Regions from separate parts of the Anoxynatronum sibiricum genome, predicted to be linked through region 2. Evidence: predicted binding sites of a transcription regulator. Region 2 holds the regulator's gene; the other holds the start of a gene.

Region 1 (10,972 bases), on a different contig from region 2:
CTGACGGCCGGCGGATTCATCCAGGGGATACACCTCATTTACCTTCAAACGATGAAGACCCGGCGGCAGCTGGTTTACTGTTGCCGTCAGCCTCCCCCGTGCACCGGTAATTCGGTAGTTTTCCGCAATCAATGGCATGGGATTGTCAAAATCAGAAAAAGTGGTGGTGCCGGCCTTCAGTCCCTCCACGATATTCAGCATGGAGCCGGCCACTGCCTCTGCTTCATTTATTTCACTAAAAAACGGTCCCACTCCCTTTTGCAGCCAGTGGTGGGTATCCTGTGCCACACCCCGGTAAAGAGCCATGCTGGTATGAATGTGGGCATCCACCAGCCCGGGCATCACCGCTTTTCCGGCAACGTCGTGCACCACCCGGGCACTGTAACGTTCCATCAGCTCCTGGGTGGTACCCACTGCCAGAATACGATTACCCTCGATGGCAACTGCACCATCCGGCAGCAAGCCTCCTTTTTCATCTGTCATGGTGAGCAGTGTGGCGTGAACAATGAGACGGTCAATCATCTGCATTCCTCCTGTTCTTGTGTATGAGGGCTTTTGAGATGAACTAATGATTTCATCATATCATATTGTCGTTTTTCAGACATCAGATTCCCTTTTATAAAAAAAAGCATAAACCCCGGCAATCCGGAATTTATGCTTTTCATGTTCTTGATGCATTCCGTCAGGGTGTGATCCCTTAAACGGGTATCACTTACCCTGTCTTAATAAGACTTGAATGGCTGGCCTGGTGCCCAGAACAGATTCGTGCTTTGAATCTGATCAGTGACAGGTTCTTTGCCCAGCACGGTGGCATTATAGTGCCGCAGCAGCTCAAAGAATTTGGGGCAAAGAGGAATCAGCGCAATCAGGTTGACGTACACCGGAATGGCCACGGTTATATCGGCAAAGAGCCATACTGTACCTGTGGGCATTCCCACCCAGTTGGCGTAGAAAACCAGCGCCACGCCAGGAACAGGATAACCATACTTCAAAACACCCAGCACAAACTTGGCAAAGGCAGACTCTCTTCCAAACCCATGAAGCAGGATGGTTTCATAGTAGGCGTACCAGCCTGTCAGGGTGGTGAAGCCAAAGAGCACAACCCCGATGGTGACCAGTACTACCCCCCAGTAACCAATGCCTTCTTCAAAAGCGTTCAGTGTAAGACTGGCACCGGCCAGCCCTGTATCATAAGCACCGGTCATGACAATAACCAGTGCTGTGATGGTGCACACCACAATGGTATCCAGAAATACTTCAAAAATCCCCCACATACCCTGCTTGATGGGATGGTCAACTTTTGATGTGGCATGGGCCATTGGTGCAGAACCCCATCCAGCTTCATTACTGTAAACACCCCGGGCAACCCCCATGCGAATGGCCATCATGAAGGTGGCGCCTGCAAAGCCGCCTACGGCTGCCATAGGCTGGAAGGCGTGGGCAAATATTAGACTAACCGCTGCAGGAAGCTGTCCGATGTTGGTAATGATAATGAACAGACCACCTATAATGTAAAACGCGGCCATAAAAGGCACCACATAGGAGGAGAAGCGTCCGATACGGGAAATCCCCCCCAGGATAACCGCATACATGAAAATACCAACGCCGGCGGCCGCCATGCTGTGGCTGACGCCGAAAGTGGTGGAAATGGACTCAGATACGGTAAAAGTCTGCATCGTCAGTACCCAGGAAGAAAGGATTCCCACGCCAAAGATCGCTGCCAGGGGCTTCCAGAAGGGAAGTCCCAACTGGCCATGCCAGCCTTTATCCAGGTAGTAGGTGGGACCACCATAGGTGTCTCCATTTTCAAACTCCTGCCGATAGTGGACTGCTAAAGCAACTTCCACCATTTTAGTCATCAGTCCGACAAGACCGGTAACCCACATCCAGAAAACAGCTCCCACGCCGCCAATGGCGATGGCACTGGCCACGCCGCCGATGTTACCGACGCCAATGGCACCGGATGTCGCCACGCAAAAAGCTTCGAAAGATGTGAGAATCCCGCTGCCTTCACCGCGTTTACGGGTCAGGTTGCCCCAGACATACTTAAAGGAATGACCAAAGTACCTGAACTGCCAGAATCCGCTTCGAATGGTGAAGTATGCCCCGAGACCCAGCACCAGCACCAGCATGGCAGGACCCCATAACCAACCGACTAACTTGTCCAGAAATGCATCCATCAACTTTCCTCCTTTATTGTTCTCGTACTTGATTGCCGACTTTGCAGGAGATGGCACTTTTTCCAGAAATGCAGGTGTTCGTAAGATTCTAAAATAGCTTGACAACGGTCTGATCATTCTTAATAGTCGGTTTTCGAAAGCTCATCTCCCAATTAATGTCTTAATTTCACCTCCTTGTGTTGATTTATGGTATGCCACCCCATTCACCGGTATACCGGGATGGCTTCCCTGCAAATGAATCAATGTGATTGGTGGAACATATCGAATCTTACTACTTATTGATATATTTCATATTTTCAGTTTATTCTAATTATGAATTTTATAGTATGTTGTCCTTCTTGTCAAATGTTTCAGAAGGAAATTCTGATTTTGTCATTATTGTTCAATTGCCCCGCAAAACTTTACAGAAAGCAGGAAACTGATCACCGGAGCAAATGGAGCAAATTTCGATGCACCACTCGTCCACCGCCTTGTATCACAAGCTGCTTTCGATCAAAAATAATAAACCTGAAACCGCAGGCAACCACTCTTAATGGAATGATTTGCCCGTGATTTCAGGTTTAGGTGTCAGTTTTCCTTTTAATAGTGATCAACTTAATGGTGATCAGCGCCAGTCAGTATCATCTTCATCTTTCAGTAATGATTCTTCTGGTTCCGTTAATGCAACCACTTCAAAGGGCAGCGTCAGGGTAAAAACGGTTCCCTGTGGGTCTCGCCTGCTGACCCGAACTGTGCCGCCCATCAGTTCTGCCAGGCGTTTTACAATGGATAAGCCAAGGCCTGTTCCCCCATATCTTTTGGATACCGTCATATCAACCTGCATAAAGGGATTAAATATTTGGGGATACTGGTCTTCCTCAATGCCAATACCGCTGTCCTCAATTTCAAAGATGATCTGATGCATGGCGGCAAATGTCTTGACAAGATAAACCCTCACTGCCACATGCCCTTCTTCTGTGAACTTAATTGCGTTATTCAACAGATTTCCAAGTATCTGAATCAATTTGTCTTGATCACCAATAACCCAATCAGGCAAATGCGCGTCTGCCGCCACTGAGAGCATCAACCCTTTTACCTCCGCCTGATGCCGGTACAGGCCTGCGATCCTGTCCACTGCTTTCATTAAGTGAAACGTGCTTTTACGAAGGCTCATTTTATCTGACTCGATTTTGGAAATATCCAGCACATCACTGATCACATGAAGAAGCGTTTGCGCCGCTTCATGAATATATGTTATATATTCTGTCTGCTCTTCGTCCAGATCAGTCATTTGCAACAGCTGAATAAAGCCGATCATCCCATTCATGGGTGTTCTGATTTCATGGCTCATGTTGGCAAGAAAAATGGTCTTGGCACTGTTGGCGGTTTCTGCATTTTCTTTCGCCACACGCAGGTCATCCTCCATTTTTTTGCGTTCTGTAATATTGGTCAGGGTTGAAATGCTGTAGCGTTCCTCGTCTCCAGGAAGAACCACCACCTTGTTCCGGCAGTAGAAAACAGCTTGTTCTTCCCCCTCCCGTTGATTCACCACTTCACCTTCCCAAAACCCCTTTTTAAAGGTTTCCTTCATAATAAACTGGCGGTTTTGCTGATCATCACGATCCAGCTCCAACCCTTCCTGTTGATAGAAAATCGCGGTGGATTTGCCAATAAAGTCTTCCTTGGACAATCCATAGGTGCGGCACTGAACATCATTCACATAATGAATGACTCCCACTTCGTCACTGACAGTCACATGGTCTGCCACCTGATCAAGAATAGCCGCCTGAAATTCCAGTTGCTTTTTGATGTTTCGGTTCTCTGTCACATCCCTGATAATGGTCAGTACTCTGTCGCCTTCGAGAGGAACAATCCTGGCTTCAAAATGCTCCGGATGTTCTTTCACATGCAAGGTATAGTCATATACCACCAGCCGCTGCTCCTCCACTGCTTCATGGAAGGCACCAATGGCGCCTTCAGCAATATCTCTGGGAAATGTGCTGATGAGATTTTTTCCAATGAGCTGCCGCAAGGGTACCAACAGCTTGTTTTCATCCTGAGTGTAAGATTCCAGATAATTCCCATGAATATCAAAAACAAAAAGCAAATCGGGATGCGCCTGTATGACAGCATTCTCACGGTTTTTTCGATCTGTTTCATCCATCAGGTAGATTAACAGATGTTGCTGAGGGTCATTTTGAGGTTTCACGACAACGCGGCACCAACGCTGTGTCAGTGGAAACCACCCTTCTGTCTCCACCTCTTCCCAACGCTTCCAGGCACCTTGCAATAAATAAACCCAGACCTGTTCTTCTCCCAGCGAATCAACAAAAATGCCGATGTTGGTCTGATCAAAAGATTGCTGCCATCCGGTTAACCGGACGAATGCTTCATTATAATCAATGACACCTTCATTCCACACACTCAGTTCATCGGTACTGTCAAGTGATTCACGTAAGGCACAGGCGATGATCCCCATGGGAGAATGATGGAACAGTTGGTGATAATTCAAGAAACTTGCTTTCATGGCAGCCTCCTGCTCTCTTTTATTAAAACTCTTCATGACGGGAACTTCTGCTATTCATCTAAGAATATCAGAAAGAACAACCATCTGTCCATTGTCGTCACTGTATTCTCTTTCGCGCTATCGGTTATGTGAATCACAGACACTAAAAAAGCAGCAATCGCAATGACTGCTGCTTTTTTAGTGTCTGTGATTCACATCATTTTACTGCGTTTGTATCGAAGGCTGTTCTCCTCGGAACCAGCCACCCATTTTACCAGCGCCATTTTGGAAACCGCCAGATCTCATGCGACCGCCTCCCTGACAAGCGCTCCCGCCAAACCGATGAAATCCATTCTCCAAATGATACGCTTCCATCGCCTCCAGACGTTCCATCTGCCACGCTGCCTGTTCTTCGGTAATGAGTCCTTCGTTTAGGGCTTCTTCAATACGGTCTTGCCGCCATTCAATCATGTCGAAAAACCACTGGGGGGCTTCCACTGTTTCTGCATAGACCATGGCACCCAGGGCTGCCACCAATAAGAGAGTCATCACCATCAGCCATCTTTTTTTCATCGCTGTTTCCTCCTTCATTCATCTATTAGAACTATTCGTTGGGATGCATTCATTTTACATCTCAAATGTGATGAAAGTATGATAAAGGGGTTTTTATTTAAATAATGCCAAATGACCTGAAGGCAAAAACAAAGGCAGTCATGGTGAGTACCGAGAGGGCTGTTGTCATCATGATAATGCTGGAGGCCAGTTCTTTATCTCCGCCCATTGCCGCAGTCATGATGTACGAGGTGGTGGCCGTGGGAACTCCAAAGAGAATATATACCAGAATCACATCACTCCCCGTGTATCCCAGCATCACCGCTAGAGATACTGTCACCAGTGGCAGCAGCACCAGTTTAACCCCACTGGCCACCAATGCCGGCTGTAAATTTTTAAGCGCAGCACCCATCTGAAAGGAAGCTCCGATGGCGATCAGGGCCAGTGGGCTTGTCAGGGCATTGAAGTAGTTCATGGTGCGGGTGGCAACCAGTGGCAACGGCAACGAAAGGGCCGAGGCCACAAAACCCGCACCAATGGCAATGATCAGCGGATTTCGCAGAATACTCGCCACCAGATGGCGTACCTGATGACGTCGGTTGCCTTTATCCTGGCCAGCGCCAGCATTGGCCAATGCAAGAATCATCACTGCCAGGGCATTATACAGCGGGATAATAAAGGCTATGGCAATGGGTGCTTTAGGCCCTATACTGCCAGTGATGTTTTCCAGCAGTGAGAATCCGATGTAAAGAAAGTTTCCTCGAAAACCGCCATGAACAAACGCTCCCAGTTTTTGCGGCTCACGAATAAAAAATCGTCCAATGAGCCAGATACAGGGAATACTGATGATAGTAGCCAGTACCAAAAACAACACCAGCCCTGTATCAAATGCCTCTGTAAAGGTGGTTCCTGCCACATCCTGAAACAGCTTGATGGGGAGTGCCACATAAAATACCAGGGTATTGGCTGTTTGAATGAAAGTGTCATTGAGTATTTTCTTTCTTTTTAATCCCCATCCCATCAGCATCACCAGAAAAATCGGCAATGCGGTATTAATGCTGAAAATCAGATTATCAAGCATGGTTGTCTCCTTTTTGCAAGCGGCGATGCCTGTCAGTGTGATATGTTGATGTCAGAATTTCCTGCCAGAAATCTTGCCCGAACTTTTAACCAGTTCATTATATCAGTTTATTATATTTCCGGCCATCGGCCATCTTACTACAGTCTGCACAAATAACTGTCTACCTAAATCAATCCCGACGCTTCAGTCGTGAACAATATGAACAAAAGAAACAATATTGATAAAACCTTAACAATGTCTTTCAGCTCTGTCATACTAAGGAAGCAATATGCTGTTATTGCCAAAGAAAAAACCTATTTAAAGGAGGATTTATTCATGTTGAAGAAACACACAAAAGGCTTATCATTTTTAATGGCCATTCTGCTGATGATGACACTCCTGTCAGGATGCGGTGGTTCGCAACCTGCAGCGCCAGAGGCGCCAGCCGAGGTGGAAGCACCAGCAGAAACTGAAACCGAAGCAGATTCTGCAGATCTGACCACTGATGTGGTCATCATTGGCGCTGGCGGCGCTGGGCTGGCGGCTGCCATCGAAGCTCATGACGCCGGCAAAGAAGTCATCGTGGTGGAGCAAATGCCCATTATCGGCGGCAACACACTGCGAGCCACTGGCGGCTTAAACGCAGCCGGTACTTCTTCTCAGGAAGCTGCAGGCATTGAAGATGATGCCGATGTTCATTATGAAGACACCATGAAGGGCGGCTATGAGCTGAATGATCCTTCCCTGGTGCGCATTCTGGCTGATGAGGCCGGTCCCGCAGTGGAGTGGCTCATCGGGCTGGGCGCCGACTTATCAGATGTTGGACGCTTAGGTGGTTCTTCAAATAACCGATCTCACCGGCCCACCGGCGGGGCACCCGTTGGCGCTCATTTGGTGGAAGTACTGCGAACTTCAGTGGAAGATCGCGGCATCGAGATCAAGATCAACACAAAAGCTGTTGAAATTCTAAAAGAAGGCAATGCCGTCACCGGTATTTTAGTGGAAGATAACAAAGGCGACACCTACCAGATTTCTGCTAAAGCCGTGATCGTTGCCACCGGAGGATTTGGTGCCAACAGCGACATGTTTGCCGACTACGACGCCTCTCTCACTGGCTTCGGATCCACCAACCACCCCGGTGCAGATGGTGTCGCCATTCTGATGGCCCAGGCTGCAGGTGCTGCTCTGATCGACATGGAGCAAATTCAGACTCACCCCACTGTAGTGCCTGAAAAAGGCTACATGATCACTGAAGCAGTAAGGGGCAATGGCGCGATTCTCATCAACCGAAACGGTGAACGTTTTACAAATGAGATCGGTACCCGTGATGTGGTTTCTGAAGCCATGCTGGCCCAGGAAGGTGCCACCGGTTTCCTTTTCTTTGACGAAGGCATTCGTGAAAGTCTCAGTGCCATCGAAGGCTATATTCGCCAAGGTTTTGTCACAGAAGCCGGAAGTCTTGAAGAAATGGCTGAACTGATGGACATGGACGCGGCTGTTTTAACCGCCACAGTGGAAGCTTATAATGCTGCCGTTGCGGCCGGAAATGACGAAGCCTTTGGTCGTGATGATATGCCACGCACCCTTGAAACAGCCGGCTACTACCTGATCGAAGTAGGCCCTGCTGTTCATCATACCATGGGCGGTATTCATATTTCACCCCAGGCAGAAGTGCTTGATGAAAGCGGCAGCCCCATTCCCGGATTGTTTGCAGCCGGGGAAGTGACCGGCGGCATTCATGGCGGTAACCGACTGGGTGGCAATGCACTGGCCGACCTGATGGTCTTTGGACGCATTGCAGGGAAATCTGCTGCTAAGTAAATTTTTACTGCTGCCACATTTCTCTCAACTGTTCATATACTGACGCAGCTCAAATGAACTCAACTCAATTTAGCAAGAAGGGACCTTTCGGCATTCGCCGAAGGTCCCTTCTTGCTTGTGGCAATCACCATGATTCGCCATCATCAGATCTTCTTCCATTTTCCAGAAAGTCGCCTGCCTGCAGGTGACAATCGCTCAGGACAGCAGTTCTTCTTTTGTTTCTTCTTCAGACCACCATGCCTGAAAAAGCGCTGTCGCTCACCGCTGGTAATGATCAGTGAAAAAATAATCAACAACACCGCTATACTGACACCCACCATGTCAATCATTACATCCACAGGACTGGCCACCCGGTCGGGAACAAATGACTGGCGATATTCATCCAGTACCGCCAGCACAAATCCACCAACGAAGGAAAGAATCAATGAAAGCGTGGCACTGGAAATATATTGGTACAACAGGAAAAACAATGCCAGAGTAATGAGGAAGAAGACACCCACATGGGCCAGTTTCCGCAGAAAAAACTCAATGACTACCGGGTTTTCCCGTACATAAGACAAGAAGTCCTGTGTCACAGTATCAAGATGCCCCAGTTCACCGAAGTTCAATGGAATTCGTGCTGCCAGCCAGGCTGCCAGGCGTCCAAAAGTCATGTCCATCCCCGCCGCCAGCTGATTCAAATGGCGGAGCACCGGCAGGACCCGCAGCCCCGGTATGGAAGAAGCTGTGTATAGAAAGGCAATCAGCCCCAATACTGCCAGCCAGGCTGTCTTTCGCATTGATCATCACTCCAGTTCGTATGATTGCTATCATGATCAGTTTATCATGACACTGTTTAAAAACCAACAACACTCATGTTTCCAGCACGCAGGCATCTGATTTTAAGTCTTTCAATAGGAGATGCAGCATACGGTGCAACTGAATGGCATCCTCCTGGTTAAGATTAACACAAGAAACAATCTGCTGAGGCACTTCTGCTGCCTTTTCTTTCATGCTCTTTCCCTCTTTTGTAAGGTGAATGACCACCACCCGTTCATCTTCCTGGCTGCGTTCCCGACGCACCAATCCCTGATTTTCCATCTTTTTCAGTAAAGGTGTCAGCGTGCCTGAATCAAGAAAAAGACGTTCTCCCAGCTGCTTGACACTGATATGATCGGTTTCCCAGAGTGCCATGAGTGTAATGTACTGGGTATACGTTAATCCCAGGGGATCCAGCACCGGCTTGTACAGCCGGATAACTTGCCTGGAGCAGGCATAGAGGGGGAAACACAACTGCTTATCCAGTTTCAGAAAATCATGGTTCATATTTTTTCACCCCCCACTTTCTTTCTATTATACCTATCCACCCATATGTCACTTGTTCTTATTCTCGACAACGTCAAGATTCATCAATGGATTAAGCTTTTTTCGGATTTCAGTAGCACCTTTCAGTTCCATGACAAGCTTGTCACTGTCAAAACGCTGTTTCCAGTTTTGAACAATTCAATTGCATGCTGCTATTTTAGATTGCTGAGTGGCATTTGTCAACTCTTTTCTGTCATCAACTAAAACCTCTGTGGATACGTTTCTCCTTCCCGTTCCGCCAGAGGTTATATTTTTCAGGGAACGCTCCTTGAAGAACGTTCCCTGATTTTACAATTAAGTTCAAATGTTTAAAGCTGGCAATGCTCAGACTTAGTTTCCGGCTGCTGCATTTAATCCGGCAATGCGTCCAAATACAAAGATATCGGTAATGGCGTTGCCTCCCAGTCGGTTCCCGCCATGAATACCACCGGTGACTTCTCCTGCTGCCCACAGCCCGGGAATCACCTCTCCATTTCCATTCAACACACGTGTGTCGGTGTCAATGACCACCCCACCCATGGTATGATGCAATGAAGCTTTTCTTGGAGAAATGGTAATACCCACATCGTCGTTGGCATCAACATAATCAAGGTCAATGGCCCCGGCGATGACCGCCTTATCAAAATCATCGTCATGCTGAGCAGCGACATAACTATTGTACTGCTCAATGGTTGCCCGCAGCTGTTCTTCTGTAAATGCGGGTGCAACCCCTGCTGCAGGCGTTTTGGTGGCTTCAGCCAGTTCGGCCAGAGTCTTGCCATACCAGATGTGTCCGCCTTCAACCATACCGGCAACCCGTTCATTGTAGTCGGTTCCCTGCAAAAGTTCATCAGGATTTCCCACATTTCCTCTGCCGGCATAGATGATATAGAAAATCCCGTTTTCCAATGCCAGCGATGCTTTCGCCAGCACATCCCGTTCTGCATATTCATCCACAAATCGTTTTCCGCTGCTGTCAATCCAGATCTGTTCGGCTGCATCGGCCCATATTCCGTCTGTCATGGTGCCTTTAACAGGTGAGGAAGAAGGCATCATCTGGGCGATTTCCATGCCCGTTACATCAGCACCGATTGTCTGTGCCATGACGATGCCATCGCCTCTGTTGGTTCCCATATTGGTGGACAATGTTCTGTCTGAAAGATCTTCTCCCCAGTACTTATCGTACTCCTTCACCATTACCGGGTTGGCACAATATCCGCCGGTGGCCAATACAACACCCTTCGATGTATTAATGGTGATCTGGGTTCCGTCAACCACGTTTTCCGCTTTGGCACCGATCACCCTGCCGGATGCATCTGTCAAAAGCTCGATGCCGCTGGTTTCGGTGAATACAGTAACCCCGTTATCTATGGCCACCTTTTCAAGTTGAGGAATTCGTTGGGCGCCTGACATAAAGGTATGGGTTCTCGGCCACATGGCTCCCAGCACTGTACCTGTTCCTACAGTTGTTCCATACTGGGCATCAAGGCCGTAAGAAGCCTCCAGTCCCGCTTCTCCCATCCATACGAAGGCATCGAGGGCGTTGGCAGC
Region 2 (10,972 bases):
TGATCCTGAGAAGACCTACGTGATTTCCAAAGACAACATGCACTCGGATGTGGATTACACCATCTGGGAAGGCGTGGAATTGAAGGGCTATCCCGTCATGACCTTCTCACGGGGCAAGCTGGTTTATGACAACGGAAACTTCGTGGGCGAAAAAGGCTGGGGCGAATTTGTTAAGCGAACCCCGCTGACGTAGTGTTTTCTGCAACCGTTGACAAGTTTGTCTTTCAATGGTAAAGTGTTAGCAATTTCAGAGAAAACCTTCGCTTTTTACAGGTGAAGGTTTTTCTTTATCAGTTTAGGAGGAACCGTGATGCAAGAAAAACACATTGGTTTTATCGGGGCCGGTAACATGGCAAAGGCACTCATTCAGGGCATGGTTACATCAGGTCAGTTTGACCCGGCCCACATTCGTTTCAATGACAAGCTTCAGTCCGAGCATCACCCTTTGGAAATCGCCGGGCAGTCCATTGTTTCCATGGACAAGGAAGGCCTCGTGGCCTGGAGTGATGTGCTGGTATTGGCCGTCAAACCTCAGGATCTTTTTAACCTCCTCAGCGAAATAAATCCCCTTGCTAAAGAGCGAAAGCTGTTTATTTCCATCGCTGCAGGTATTGACCTTGCCGGATTGACCCAGCGTCTTTCCGACGGTCACCCGGTGGTACGGGCCATGCCCAACACTTCTGCCCGTGTTTTGGCATCCGCCACCGCCCTCACGGGCAACGCGGCTGTCACCACTGAAGACATGGCACTGGCAGAACGCATCTTTCAATGTGTCGGCGCCGTTGTTCAAGTGGAAGAATCTCAAATGCCCGGTGTCACCGGCCTCAGCGGCAGCGGCCCGGCCTATGTCTATGCCTTTCTTCGGGCCATGATTGAGGGCGGTGTCTCACTGGGGTTATCCCGTGAAACTGCTTCACAGCTGGCAATCCAAACCCTTCGAGGTGCCGTGGAAATGGCTGCCGCCAGCGAAGATGACCTGGATACCCTGATTCGCCAGATCTGCTCACCCAACGGTACCACCCTGGCCGGGATGAAAGTTCTTGAAACCCGCCATTTTCAGGAGCATGTGATGGAGGCCATACAGGCTTCTGCCCAGCGGTCGGAGGAACTGCGCCGGGAGCTACAGGCCGATATCAGGGAGCAGGGAGACGTAACGGGGGCACAGGACATAGGAAACAGGAAATAGGAAATAAAAGATTTGAAACTTGAAATACAGAAAGCTGTGACAGCCAATGACCGTCACAGCTTTCTTATTGCGTTTCTGCAGGTTTTTTAGTTTCTTAGATATCCTCGCAGGCTTTTGCCACAAAGTGGCTGTTAGACAAATTGCTTGGGGATCACGTGGATATCCCGGGGAGTTCCGAAATCATGGAACTTCACTTCTCCCGGAGTAATGCAGTTTTCAACGGGACAGACGATCCAGCAGAGTCCACAGCCCACGCATTTGTCTTCGTTCAGGTAGGGGCGTCGCTCTGTTTCATTCCAGTCGATGGCCTGGTGTCCGCCGTCATAGCAGGAAACATAGCAGCGGCCACAGCCCACGCATTTGTCGTGGTCATACTTGGGATACACCTTAAAGTCACGTTCAATTTCTTCTGCAGGTACAATATTGGGAAGCGCCTGGCCCACAATGGTGCTCAAATCGGTGATGCCTTTTTCTTCCATCCAGTAGGAAACCCCACTGATCAGGTCTTCCACAATGCGATAGCCATACTGCATCACCGAAGTGGTTACCTGCAGGTTGCCGGCTCCCAACAGCAGGAACTCAAGGGCATCCTGCCAGGTTTCAATACCGCCCATGCCGCTGATGGGGATGTTTTTCAGTTCATCATCTTGAGCCATTTGCGCAATAAAGCGAAGGGCAATGGGCTTGACTGCCTTACCGGAATAACCGGAAATGGAAGATTTACCATTGATGATGGGCAAACAAGTGAAGTTGTCCAGATCTACTTCTGTGATGCTCTTGATCGTGTTAATGGCTGCAATGGCCTTGGCACCATTCTTCACGGCAGCACGGGCCGGCAGCTCCATCAGTGTCAGGTTGGGGGTCATTTTGGGCATCACCGGCAGATGGGTGGACTCCACCACTGCACGGGTATACTCTGCCACCAGGTTGAAATTACATCCCACGTCAGATCCCATGGCATGAGTGGTCATCTGAGGACATGAGAAATTACATTCAATGATATCTGCACCAATCTCCGTTACTGCCTTCGCCAGCTTTTTCCACTCTTCGGTGTTTTCGCCCATGATGGAAGCCACCAACACCTTGTCAGGGAAATCCTTTTTCAGCTGATACATCATTTCCAGGTTTTTCTCTGTGGGTTTATCGGAGATCATTTCCATATTCTTAAAACCAACAAAGGAAGTACCTTCTTTTCTGGTCTGGTCAAATCGGGGCGAACATTCCTGGGGAATCCAGTAACCGATGGTTTTGTAGACGATACCGCCCCAACCACCTTCCAACGCTTTTTTACACATATCGTAGTTACTGCCCACCGGTGAGGAAGACAGGAAAAACGGATTTTCACATTTGACGCCACAAAACTCCATGGACAGGTCTTTGCGTTTTGCCATCTTGATTCACACCTTCTTTCTTGGACTTGGTTATCGCTTGGAGGCCAGCCAGGCATCAATGCCATCGGCGGCCGCTTTACCTTCTGCCACTGCTTGTACCACTGTTTTGCCGCCATTGACCACATCACCGGCCGCATAGACGCCTTCGACACTGGTGGCACAGGTGGCTTCATCCACCACAGCCAGCTGCTTCTCATTCACTTTAAGCCCTTCAGCATAACCCGTTTCATCCACTTCCTGGCCAATGGCCATGACAACACGGTCAGCTTTCAGTACAAACTCAGACACACCATCTTTGCCCTGGGCTTTCAGGGCCGTGACTTTTCCGTTTTCTCCCAACACTTCCACCGGCAGGGTTTCAGTGATGAAATCAACCCCCAGCGACTGTACATAAGCCACTTCTGGCGGGTAGGCCGGCATATCCATTTGGCGACGTCGGTAAACCACAGTCACACGATTTCCCAACATTTTGGCAGTGGTGGCACAATCCATGGCCACGTCTCCGCCGCCAACCACCACCACATGTTCACCCACTGCCAGCTTTCCTTCGCTCGGCTTTGCACCTGCCAGGAAATCAAGGGCATAGTCGGCATTTTCCAGATCCATGCCGGGAATGTCAATGGGTTTTGACTGTTGAAGTCCCATGGCCAGGAAGAAGGCCTTGAAGCCCTGCTCTTTCAGCGCCTCCCATGTGATGTCCTTCCCAACGCAGCAATTGTAAACAAATTCAACTCCCATGTCTTTCACATACTGCACTTCCCAGTCAACAATTTCCTGGGGAAGTCTGCCGGGAACAATGCCGTAAGTCAGGACACCGCCGGCTTTTTCGTTCTTTTCAAAAATGGTCACTTGATAACCTTTCATTGCCAAGCGGGCAGCTGCTGCCAGCCCGGCAGGGCCGCCGCCGATGACAGCCACTTTTTCAAGGGTGGCTTCCGGCGCTTCCAGCACCTTCATGCCGAGGGCCTGCTCAAAGTCGGTGGCAAAACGCTGTAATCGACCGATTTGAATGGGCACATCGATACCGGTACGGCTGCAGGCTTCTTCACAGGTGCGGCCATAGGGGCATACCCGGGCACATGTGGCTCCCAGAATGTTGTTCTCCCGAATGGTTTCAACGGCACCCTTCACATTACGGAAACGAATGGACCGGATAAACTTGCCTGGGTCAGTGCCCGCAGGACATCCTGCACTACAGGGAGCATCATGACACAGGAGACAGCGGGAGGCTTCCTCCATGGCTGTCAGAGGTGTAAACGGGGGTACCACTTCTGTTAAATAGGCTTTGCGTTTTTCTTCCAATGCCTCTTCCTCCTTTTAGCTAACTGATCCGGACTCATTGTGACTCACGGTTAACCATGTCCATTGAACCACGATGAACCCGGTCATTCTTATTCATGTCTATGGTAATCTAATGCAAGGACCGTGCCAGAAAGATTCACACCGCACCGATGACGCAGTTCCCAGATTTCAAGCGTTCCTTCAATCGAAGGCTGATGAACCCGTCATCCTCTGATTCACATATGCATCACCCCTTTGTAAAATCAGCTCTATCATTGGATGTTCCGTTTCACAAGAGCTTTTTTCGCCTCCTTTGATACAATATTATATCATTGATTTATAAACGAATCGCATATTTGACATAAAAGAGGGTATTCGTTTTCGTAAGGAGGTGTTCTCATGTCAACAACCAAAAAAATCCGTTTTATCCAATTGGTGGATGAAGCCTTTGAAGACCTTGAGTTGTGGTATCCGGTATACCGGTTACGGGAAGCCGGTATCGAAGTGCTGCTGGCAGGAAAAGAAGCCAATCGCGTTTACCATGGCAAATATGGTGTGCCTGCAACGACCGACCTGCGCTTGGCCGATGTGAACCCGGAGGATTTCGACGGCCTGCTGATTCCCGGCGGCTGGGCCCCGGATAAACTGCGGCGGTACCCGGAGGTGCTGGATCTGGCCCGCCATATGGACCAGGAAAACAAAATCATCGGACAGATCTGCCATGCCGGCTGGGTGTTGGTTTCTGCCAATACGCTTAAGGGAAAACAGGTTACCAGTACACCAGCCATTCGGGACGACTTGGTGAATGCCGGCGCGCACTGGATTGATGAACCGGTGGTCACCCATGGCTCGCTGGTCTCTGCCAAGGGCCCCGCCGATCTTCCCCAGTACATGCGGGCTCTTTTGAGCTTAATGGCCCTTTGCTAGTGTCATGAGGCGGATTAACTGTTATCGATGCCAGTTTTTCAAGGTCACCTGGAACCCACGTTATCCCAAAGCCTGCACTTTTTTTGGTTTTAAAACTGCCAAGATGCCCTCACAGCTGGTTTATGAATCCACCGGTGCACCCTGCCAACAGTTTCTTCCCAGGTCGGACAAAACGCCAGGTGGCGGCAAGCGCTTTTAGTCAGATGCTCTTTTCGGTGAAGGCATTCATGTGACGGCCTGTTTGGCAGGCAGCCTGTGCCTACATCCACTTTTTAATGGTGATGTTCACCGATGCCAGGTGAAGCGCCGTCATGTTTTCCACTTCTCTGCCAATTCGCTCCTGGGCCAGTCGAAGCTGGCGGGTAACCGGGATGCCGAAGGGGGCTTTCACATCCAGTTCTACCACCAGGCCGTTTCGGGTGTTGTGGACAAAAGTGGTTCCCATGGGAATCAACTGGGTATGTCGGAGAAGGGCGTGATGCACCAGACTTCGAATGACGCCGTCGGAGATGGTGTATTTTCCCAGATAGCTGAAGGTGGGCCGCACCACCGATTTTTCGCCTTCCTGTCCGGCAGCATCTTTCCCGAGTCCCTTTAGCACTTGCAGGGGATTGAGAAAAAACCCGGAAAAATCTTTTTTTAGTTGGAAGGCAGGCACTGGAATGATGTGCTTGCCTTCTTTCATGCGGATTCGTCGGGCCATCTGTATTTCAGAAGGCGCTGCCACCTCATCAATCCAGACGGTGGAAGCGGGTGACGGCAGTTGGAGTTGCTGTACAATGGTGTGTACCATTTTTTCCGAGGTTCCCAGAATCAGCAGTTTCGTTGGATTTTCTGATTCAATCAGGTCACGCACCTGCCGGCAGTGCTCTTTATCATTGAATATGGCTCTTCGCACAGCTCCCAGACGAGAGGATTCCCGTTTGGCGGAGCGTCCTCCCAGTACCCGGTTGTCACGGATCAGCAGCCCATCGTCTATGATATAGCGAATTCCCAGCGATTTTGCAAGCTGCATTGCCTGGTAGCTTTTACCGGTGCCACTGCCACCGATGAACAGGGTTACTTCCATCATTTAGTCCCCTTTTTGCCCATTTATTAAAAATGATTTTCATTATATTGATTCTGTTTTCTGCGAAATTAGGCTGTTTCTTCTTGCCCTTGCCTTTCGCTGCCTGCTATAATGACGTTGTAACCAAACAAAACGAATGACTTTGAAGGAGGTATTTGTAATGGCTTATGTTATTCATGATTCCTGTATCAGTTGTGGTGCCTGTGAACCCGAATGCCCAGTAGATGCCATCACTGCCGGCGACGATATTTATGTCATTGACGCTGAAGCTTGCATCGACTGTGGTGCCTGTGCCAATGTGTGCCCTGTTGACTCTCCTCAGCCCGAATAGGCCAGGTCAGTCTTAACAGTCTGTTTTAGTTAGTTTCATCGATTTGACATGAAGGCAGTGCTGCGGCACTGTCTTTTTCTTTCAGCTGCATTTCCAGTTTCACCAGAAACTTCAGGATGGCTTTTTCTTCATTGAAGGTAAACTCATTGAGTAACCCATACAGCAGTTCCTGTTCCATGCCCTCCATGCGAAGCAACCAGCCTTTTCCCTCTTCTGTTAAGACCAGACGCCTGATTCGCCGGTCCCGGGAAGCCGGGCCTTTCTGAATCAATTGCTGCTTCAGCAACCTCCGAACCATCGCTGTCACTTCATTGCGGCTGCAACCTGTTTCTTCCATCATCTGCTGAAAGGTTTGCCCCTCATCCCGGCGCACCTTTTTCAGTAAAAGGTACTCCTGCAGATTCATCCGCCCACCGTTCACTTCCAGTTCCCGGCGGTCTGTCAGAATCACCTGACTAATGAGCCGCTCCATGTATTGGTGTATTTGTGTGTAATAGTGGCGCAAGCTTCATCCCCTGCACTTTCATACATATTTTGAATCATCATTTTTCCTTAGAATGACAGGAATTTCTGGGTATGCAATAACTCGAAGGTTCCCTGGTGCCCCTGTGAAGAGCCGGTTCCCAGGTGTGTCATGTCTGAGAGCAGATTTGCCCGGTGTCCCGGTGAGTTCATCAGAGCCTCATGGGCATTAATGGCATTGAGGTTGGCTGCAATGTTTTCACCGGCCTTTGTGAACCGAAGCCCTTCTGCTGTCAGCCGCTGTACAAAGGTTCTGCCCTCAGGTGTTTCATGGGAAAAATAATCTTTCGCGCCCATATCACGGCTGTGTTTTTCTGCTGCTTGAGCCGCTTGTTCATTCCACTGAAAGGCAGGTAGTCCCATTCGGGTGCGGAGTGAGTTCGCCAGCAGGAAAAGCTGTCGGCTGTAGCTTTCTTCCAGCTCAGGTCGCTGATTTCCCAGAAAGCCGCTCATGCTTTCTTCCGTCTGTTTTAAAGTCACCTGAACTGCCGTTACCTGATGGTTCTCATGAATGTCATAGTAGAACTCTCCATAGGCAATGTCTTGCATCAGAAACAGGTCGCTATGCTTTTTGCCGTCTCGCAGGTAACGGTTCTGACCTTTTTCGATCCAGTCCAGGGGTTTTCCGAGAACCTGGCGCACCGCCGTCTGAAGACTGCCGGCAACGAGACCGCTGTCAGACTCCCAGTGAATGCCATTGGTATAGAGGGCAGTCACCCGTTCTTTCTCCACCCCCACCTGCACGTAGTTTCGATAGTGGTCGTGGTAGATCCACCACTCAAAAGCATACTCACTGGGCAGTTTTTCCAACGGTTCACCCCAAAGAGTTACCACCAGCGCAGCCGGGTCTCCCAGGCCGATTCCCCGAATCTGAAAAAGTTGCTTCAGCTGTGCTGCCAGTGACTGAAAGCTTTCAATGTTCACTTGGCGGGCCTGAGGGTCCCAGGCCACCCGGGCTCCAAAAGCCTCGGTGACAAATCGCAGGGGGACATAGGTGCGCCCCTGAAGCACCGCGGCCGGCGAATCCAGTTTCACAGTATCCTGCCCCATCTGAGCAGTGGAAGATCCGATGGTGAGCACCGTTCGCTGGTGGGCGTCTTCGAAAATGGCCTGACGGGTGGTCTCCTGCCAGCTGACACGCAGCCCCAGAGCTTCGGCAATCCACCTGGCCGGCACCAACACCCGCCCCTCCGAACTGATCACCGGACCCGGCTCTCCGGCAGGCAGCAGTAACCGCTGCCCATCCACCACAATTTCCGGAGATGACACTGCCATAGCCGGCTCTGCTGTCAGCATCACCGCCGCCAACACCAGGCTGAAGATGAGTCCCATCACCACACCGCGCTTCATCATGCCTCATTCTCCATTCTCTTTTGGAATTTGTTAGTCCAGATATCTGTATCCCATGACCTGTACCGCGGGATCAATCTCCATTGCGTTTGTGTGTTCTTTTCTATTCTACCATAAAACAGTGCCCCTCTAACATCCAGCATTTGTTGATACATGCCTTCGCAGCCATCAACAGCAAAACTGGCATGCCCTCTGACAAGAACCGAACGCATGGCAAAAAAACAACCCGGCACCTGTGGTGCCGGGTCAGCCAGCGAACCGTACTGTCTGGTTGCGCTCCGGATTACTCCATTTCATTCATTTTAAGCAGATAAGAAATGATATAGAGACTGTCACTAAGATGCACATTCTCCAAGGTAATGGATTCCGGAACCTGTATGTCTGCCGGGGCAAAATTCCAGATGGCTTTCACAGGCAGCTTGATGAGTGTGTCGGCCACATCCTGAGCACTTTCCTTGTTGGTACAGATAACACCGATGTCGATCTTTTTGTCGGCGCAGAAGCTTTCCAGTTCATCGATGTCCAGCACCGGAACATCCCGGATCTGCAGGCCAATGAGACGCGGGTTTTTTTCAAACAGCGCCAGCATGTGGAAGCCTTTCTTTTCAAAGTTGGAGTAGTTGGCAATGGCCTGACCCAGGTTTCCGGCCCCTATAATGATGGTGTTGTACTCCCCCGTCAGCCCCAGAATCCGACTGATTTCACCATATAGCTCAGCCACGTCGTACCCATAGCCCTGCTGGCCGAAACCGCCAAAGCAGTTAAGGTCCTGACGAATTTGCGAGGCGGTGAACCCAATCATTACACTGAGTTCCTTGGATGAAATTCGGGTAACATCCTTGTCCATGAGTTCTTTTAAGCGCCTGTGATACTTGGGAAGTCGACGGATGACCGCCATGGATACATTTTTCACATCTTTTTTCACTGCAATTCACCTCATTTTCTCGGGATGACAGGATGGTCACTGTTCATTATAATATAAATAGAAGAAAAAAAAAACGCTTTCGTCTGCTGTTTGTTCATAAAATAACGTTTTTTAAGGAGTTTTCACATGGTCATTCTTTCTGTCAGTCAATTATCTAAATATTTTGGTACCCGCTGTCTTTTTGACCGCATCTCTTTCTCCATCAATGCCGGCGAGAAAGTGGGGGTGGTGGGACCCAACGGTGCCGGAAAAACCACTCTCTTTCAACTCCTCACCCGAGAGCTGCCCCATGACGAAGGGCAATTGTTCATACCCGGTACGCTGCGCATGGGCATCCAACATCAGATGCCGGAAATGACGACGGATCAAACCGTCCATGATTATGTGCTGGTGGTGTTTCAAACCCTGCTTCATATGGAGGAAGAACTGCGTCGTCTGGAAACCATCATTGCCCAGACCGGCGCTTCCGCTTCTACCGACAATCATGAACGCCTGGAAGAAGTCATGGCTGCGTACGCCCGACTCACCGAGAGCTTTGAAGCTCAGAACGGATATGCCTTTCGCAGCGAGGTGCGGGGAGTGCTGAACGGGCTTGGTTTTTACGGAGATGATTTTCAGCGGCAGGTAAACACTTTGTCAGGCGGCCAAAAAACCCGCCTCACTCTGGGGCGCCTCTTGCTGAGCAAACCCGATCTGTTACTGCTGGATGAACCCACCAATCATTTGGACATCGAATCGGTGGAATGGCTGGAGAGCTTTTTGCGTTCCTATTCCGGAACAATTTTAGTTATTTCCCACGACCGTTACTTTCTTGATCAGGTCACCGACCGGACGCTGGAAGTGGCTCAACAAGCTGTCACCAGTTTTCGCGGCGGCTATACCGAAGCCCTGAAAAAAAAGGCAGCCATGCTTGAAGCGGAAGAGCGCAGCGCCAAGAAGCAGGAAAAGGAAATGCAGCGCCAGGAAGAGCTGGTGCGGCGCATGAAGCAGCACGGCACTGAAAAACTGGCAAACCGGGCCAAGAGCCGGGAGAAAAAACTGGAGAAAATGGAGCGGCCTCAACAACGGGTTCACCAGGCCGTGCTTTCCTCTCTCCATTTTCAAATTGGCCAGAGCAGCGGTCGGCAGGTGCTGGCTGTCGAAAATGTGTCCAAAAGCTGGGAGACTCAGCCACCTCTCTTCGAATCAGTGAGCTTCACCCTGCAGCGAGGTGATCGGATTGCCCTGGTGGGTCCCAATGGCATCGGAAAAACCACCCTTTTTCGCATGGTGGCGGGAGAACTCTCTCCCGACGCAGGAACCCTGACATTGGGTCACCAGGTATCTTTAGGTTACTACCATCAGGAACTGAAGAATCTGGATGAAACCTGTACCGTCATGGAAGAGCTTCACAATGCGTATCCCAGGTTCAACGAAACACAGCTGCGCACCTGGCTGGGTGCCTTTCTCTTTGTTGGCGAGGAGGTTTTTACTCCCATTGCTCATCTCAGCGGCGGCGAAAAAGCCCGATTGTCGCTGCTGAAGCTCATGCTTTCCCATCACAATCTGCTGCTGCTGGACGAACCCACCAACCACCTGGACATTCCCGCCAGAGAAAACCTGGAGGAGTCACTGCAGACTTATGATGGCACACTTTTCTTTATTTCCCATGACCGCTATTTCATCAATCGTATTGCCACCGGTGTGTTGGAGTTTTCTCCCCATGGACTGACCCACCACCTCGGTAATTACGATGATTATATGGCCAAGAAAAAACAACTCCTCCAGGAACAGCAGGCCCTGGTGGAACCGGTGATTGACAACCGTACCCGCCAGAAACAGGAACGTCAAAAGGAGCGGCGCCAACGTGACGCCTCCAACACTCTGAAAAAAAACCTCTCCAATCTGGAGAAAGAGATGCATCAGCTCGAAGCAAAGGTCAAAGAACTGGAAGCCCTCATGTGTTTACCTGAAGTCTATTCAGATGCAGCAGAAAGCCGCCGCATTCATG

The links. The regulator Rex, encoded in region 2, represses fermentation and respiration genes when NADH is low (regulators of the CRP and FNR family bind a similar motif). The targets are predictions, from matches to a motif close to ATTGTTAANNNNTTAACAAT.
Region 1: AAIG11_RS05600 (flavocytochrome c) is a predicted target of Rex. The motif match lies at 6,515-6,534, and genes of this name have one in related genera.

Annotation. Positions count from the first base shown of each region.
Region 1 covers NZ_JBCITM010000004.1:88,364-99,335, reverse strand. Annotated here, with positions in the region: gene AAIG11_RS05625 (amidohydrolase family protein) at 1-522, opposite strand, end outside; gene AAIG11_RS05620 (alanine/glycine:cation symporter family protein) at 723-2,180, opposite strand; gene AAIG11_RS05615 (PAS domain-containing sensor histidine kinase) at 2,785-4,686, opposite strand; gene AAIG11_RS05610 (hypothetical protein) at 4,888-5,238, opposite strand; gene AAIG11_RS05605 (AEC family transporter) at 5,336-6,298, opposite strand; gene AAIG11_RS05600 (flavocytochrome c) at 6,614-8,098, shown strand; gene AAIG11_RS05595 (VanZ family protein) at 8,242-8,877, opposite strand; gene AAIG11_RS05590 (MarR family winged helix-turn-helix transcriptional regulator) at 8,951-9,403, opposite strand; gene AAIG11_RS05585 (FAD-dependent oxidoreductase) at 9,773-10,972, opposite strand, start outside.
Region 2 covers NZ_JBCITM010000022.1:46,613-57,584, reverse strand. Annotated here, with positions in the region: gene hydA (dihydropyrimidinase) at 1-193, shown strand, start outside; gene proC (pyrroline-5-carboxylate reductase) at 311-1,186, shown strand; gene preA (NAD-dependent dihydropyrimidine dehydrogenase subunit PreA) at 1,318-2,577, opposite strand; gene AAIG11_RS15525 (FAD-dependent oxidoreductase) at 2,608-3,879, opposite strand; gene AAIG11_RS15520 (type 1 glutamine amidotransferase domain-containing protein) at 4,258-4,785, shown strand; gene AAIG11_RS15515 (AAA family ATPase) at 5,045-5,854, opposite strand; gene AAIG11_RS15510 (DUF362 domain-containing protein) at 6,015-6,185, shown strand; gene AAIG11_RS15505 (MarR family winged helix-turn-helix transcriptional regulator) at 6,211-6,690, opposite strand; gene AAIG11_RS15500 (stalk domain-containing protein) at 6,738-8,060, opposite strand; gene AAIG11_RS15495 (redox-sensing transcriptional repressor Rex) at 8,341-8,982, opposite strand; gene AAIG11_RS15490 (ABC-F family ATP-binding cassette domain-containing protein) at 9,109-10,972, shown strand, end outside.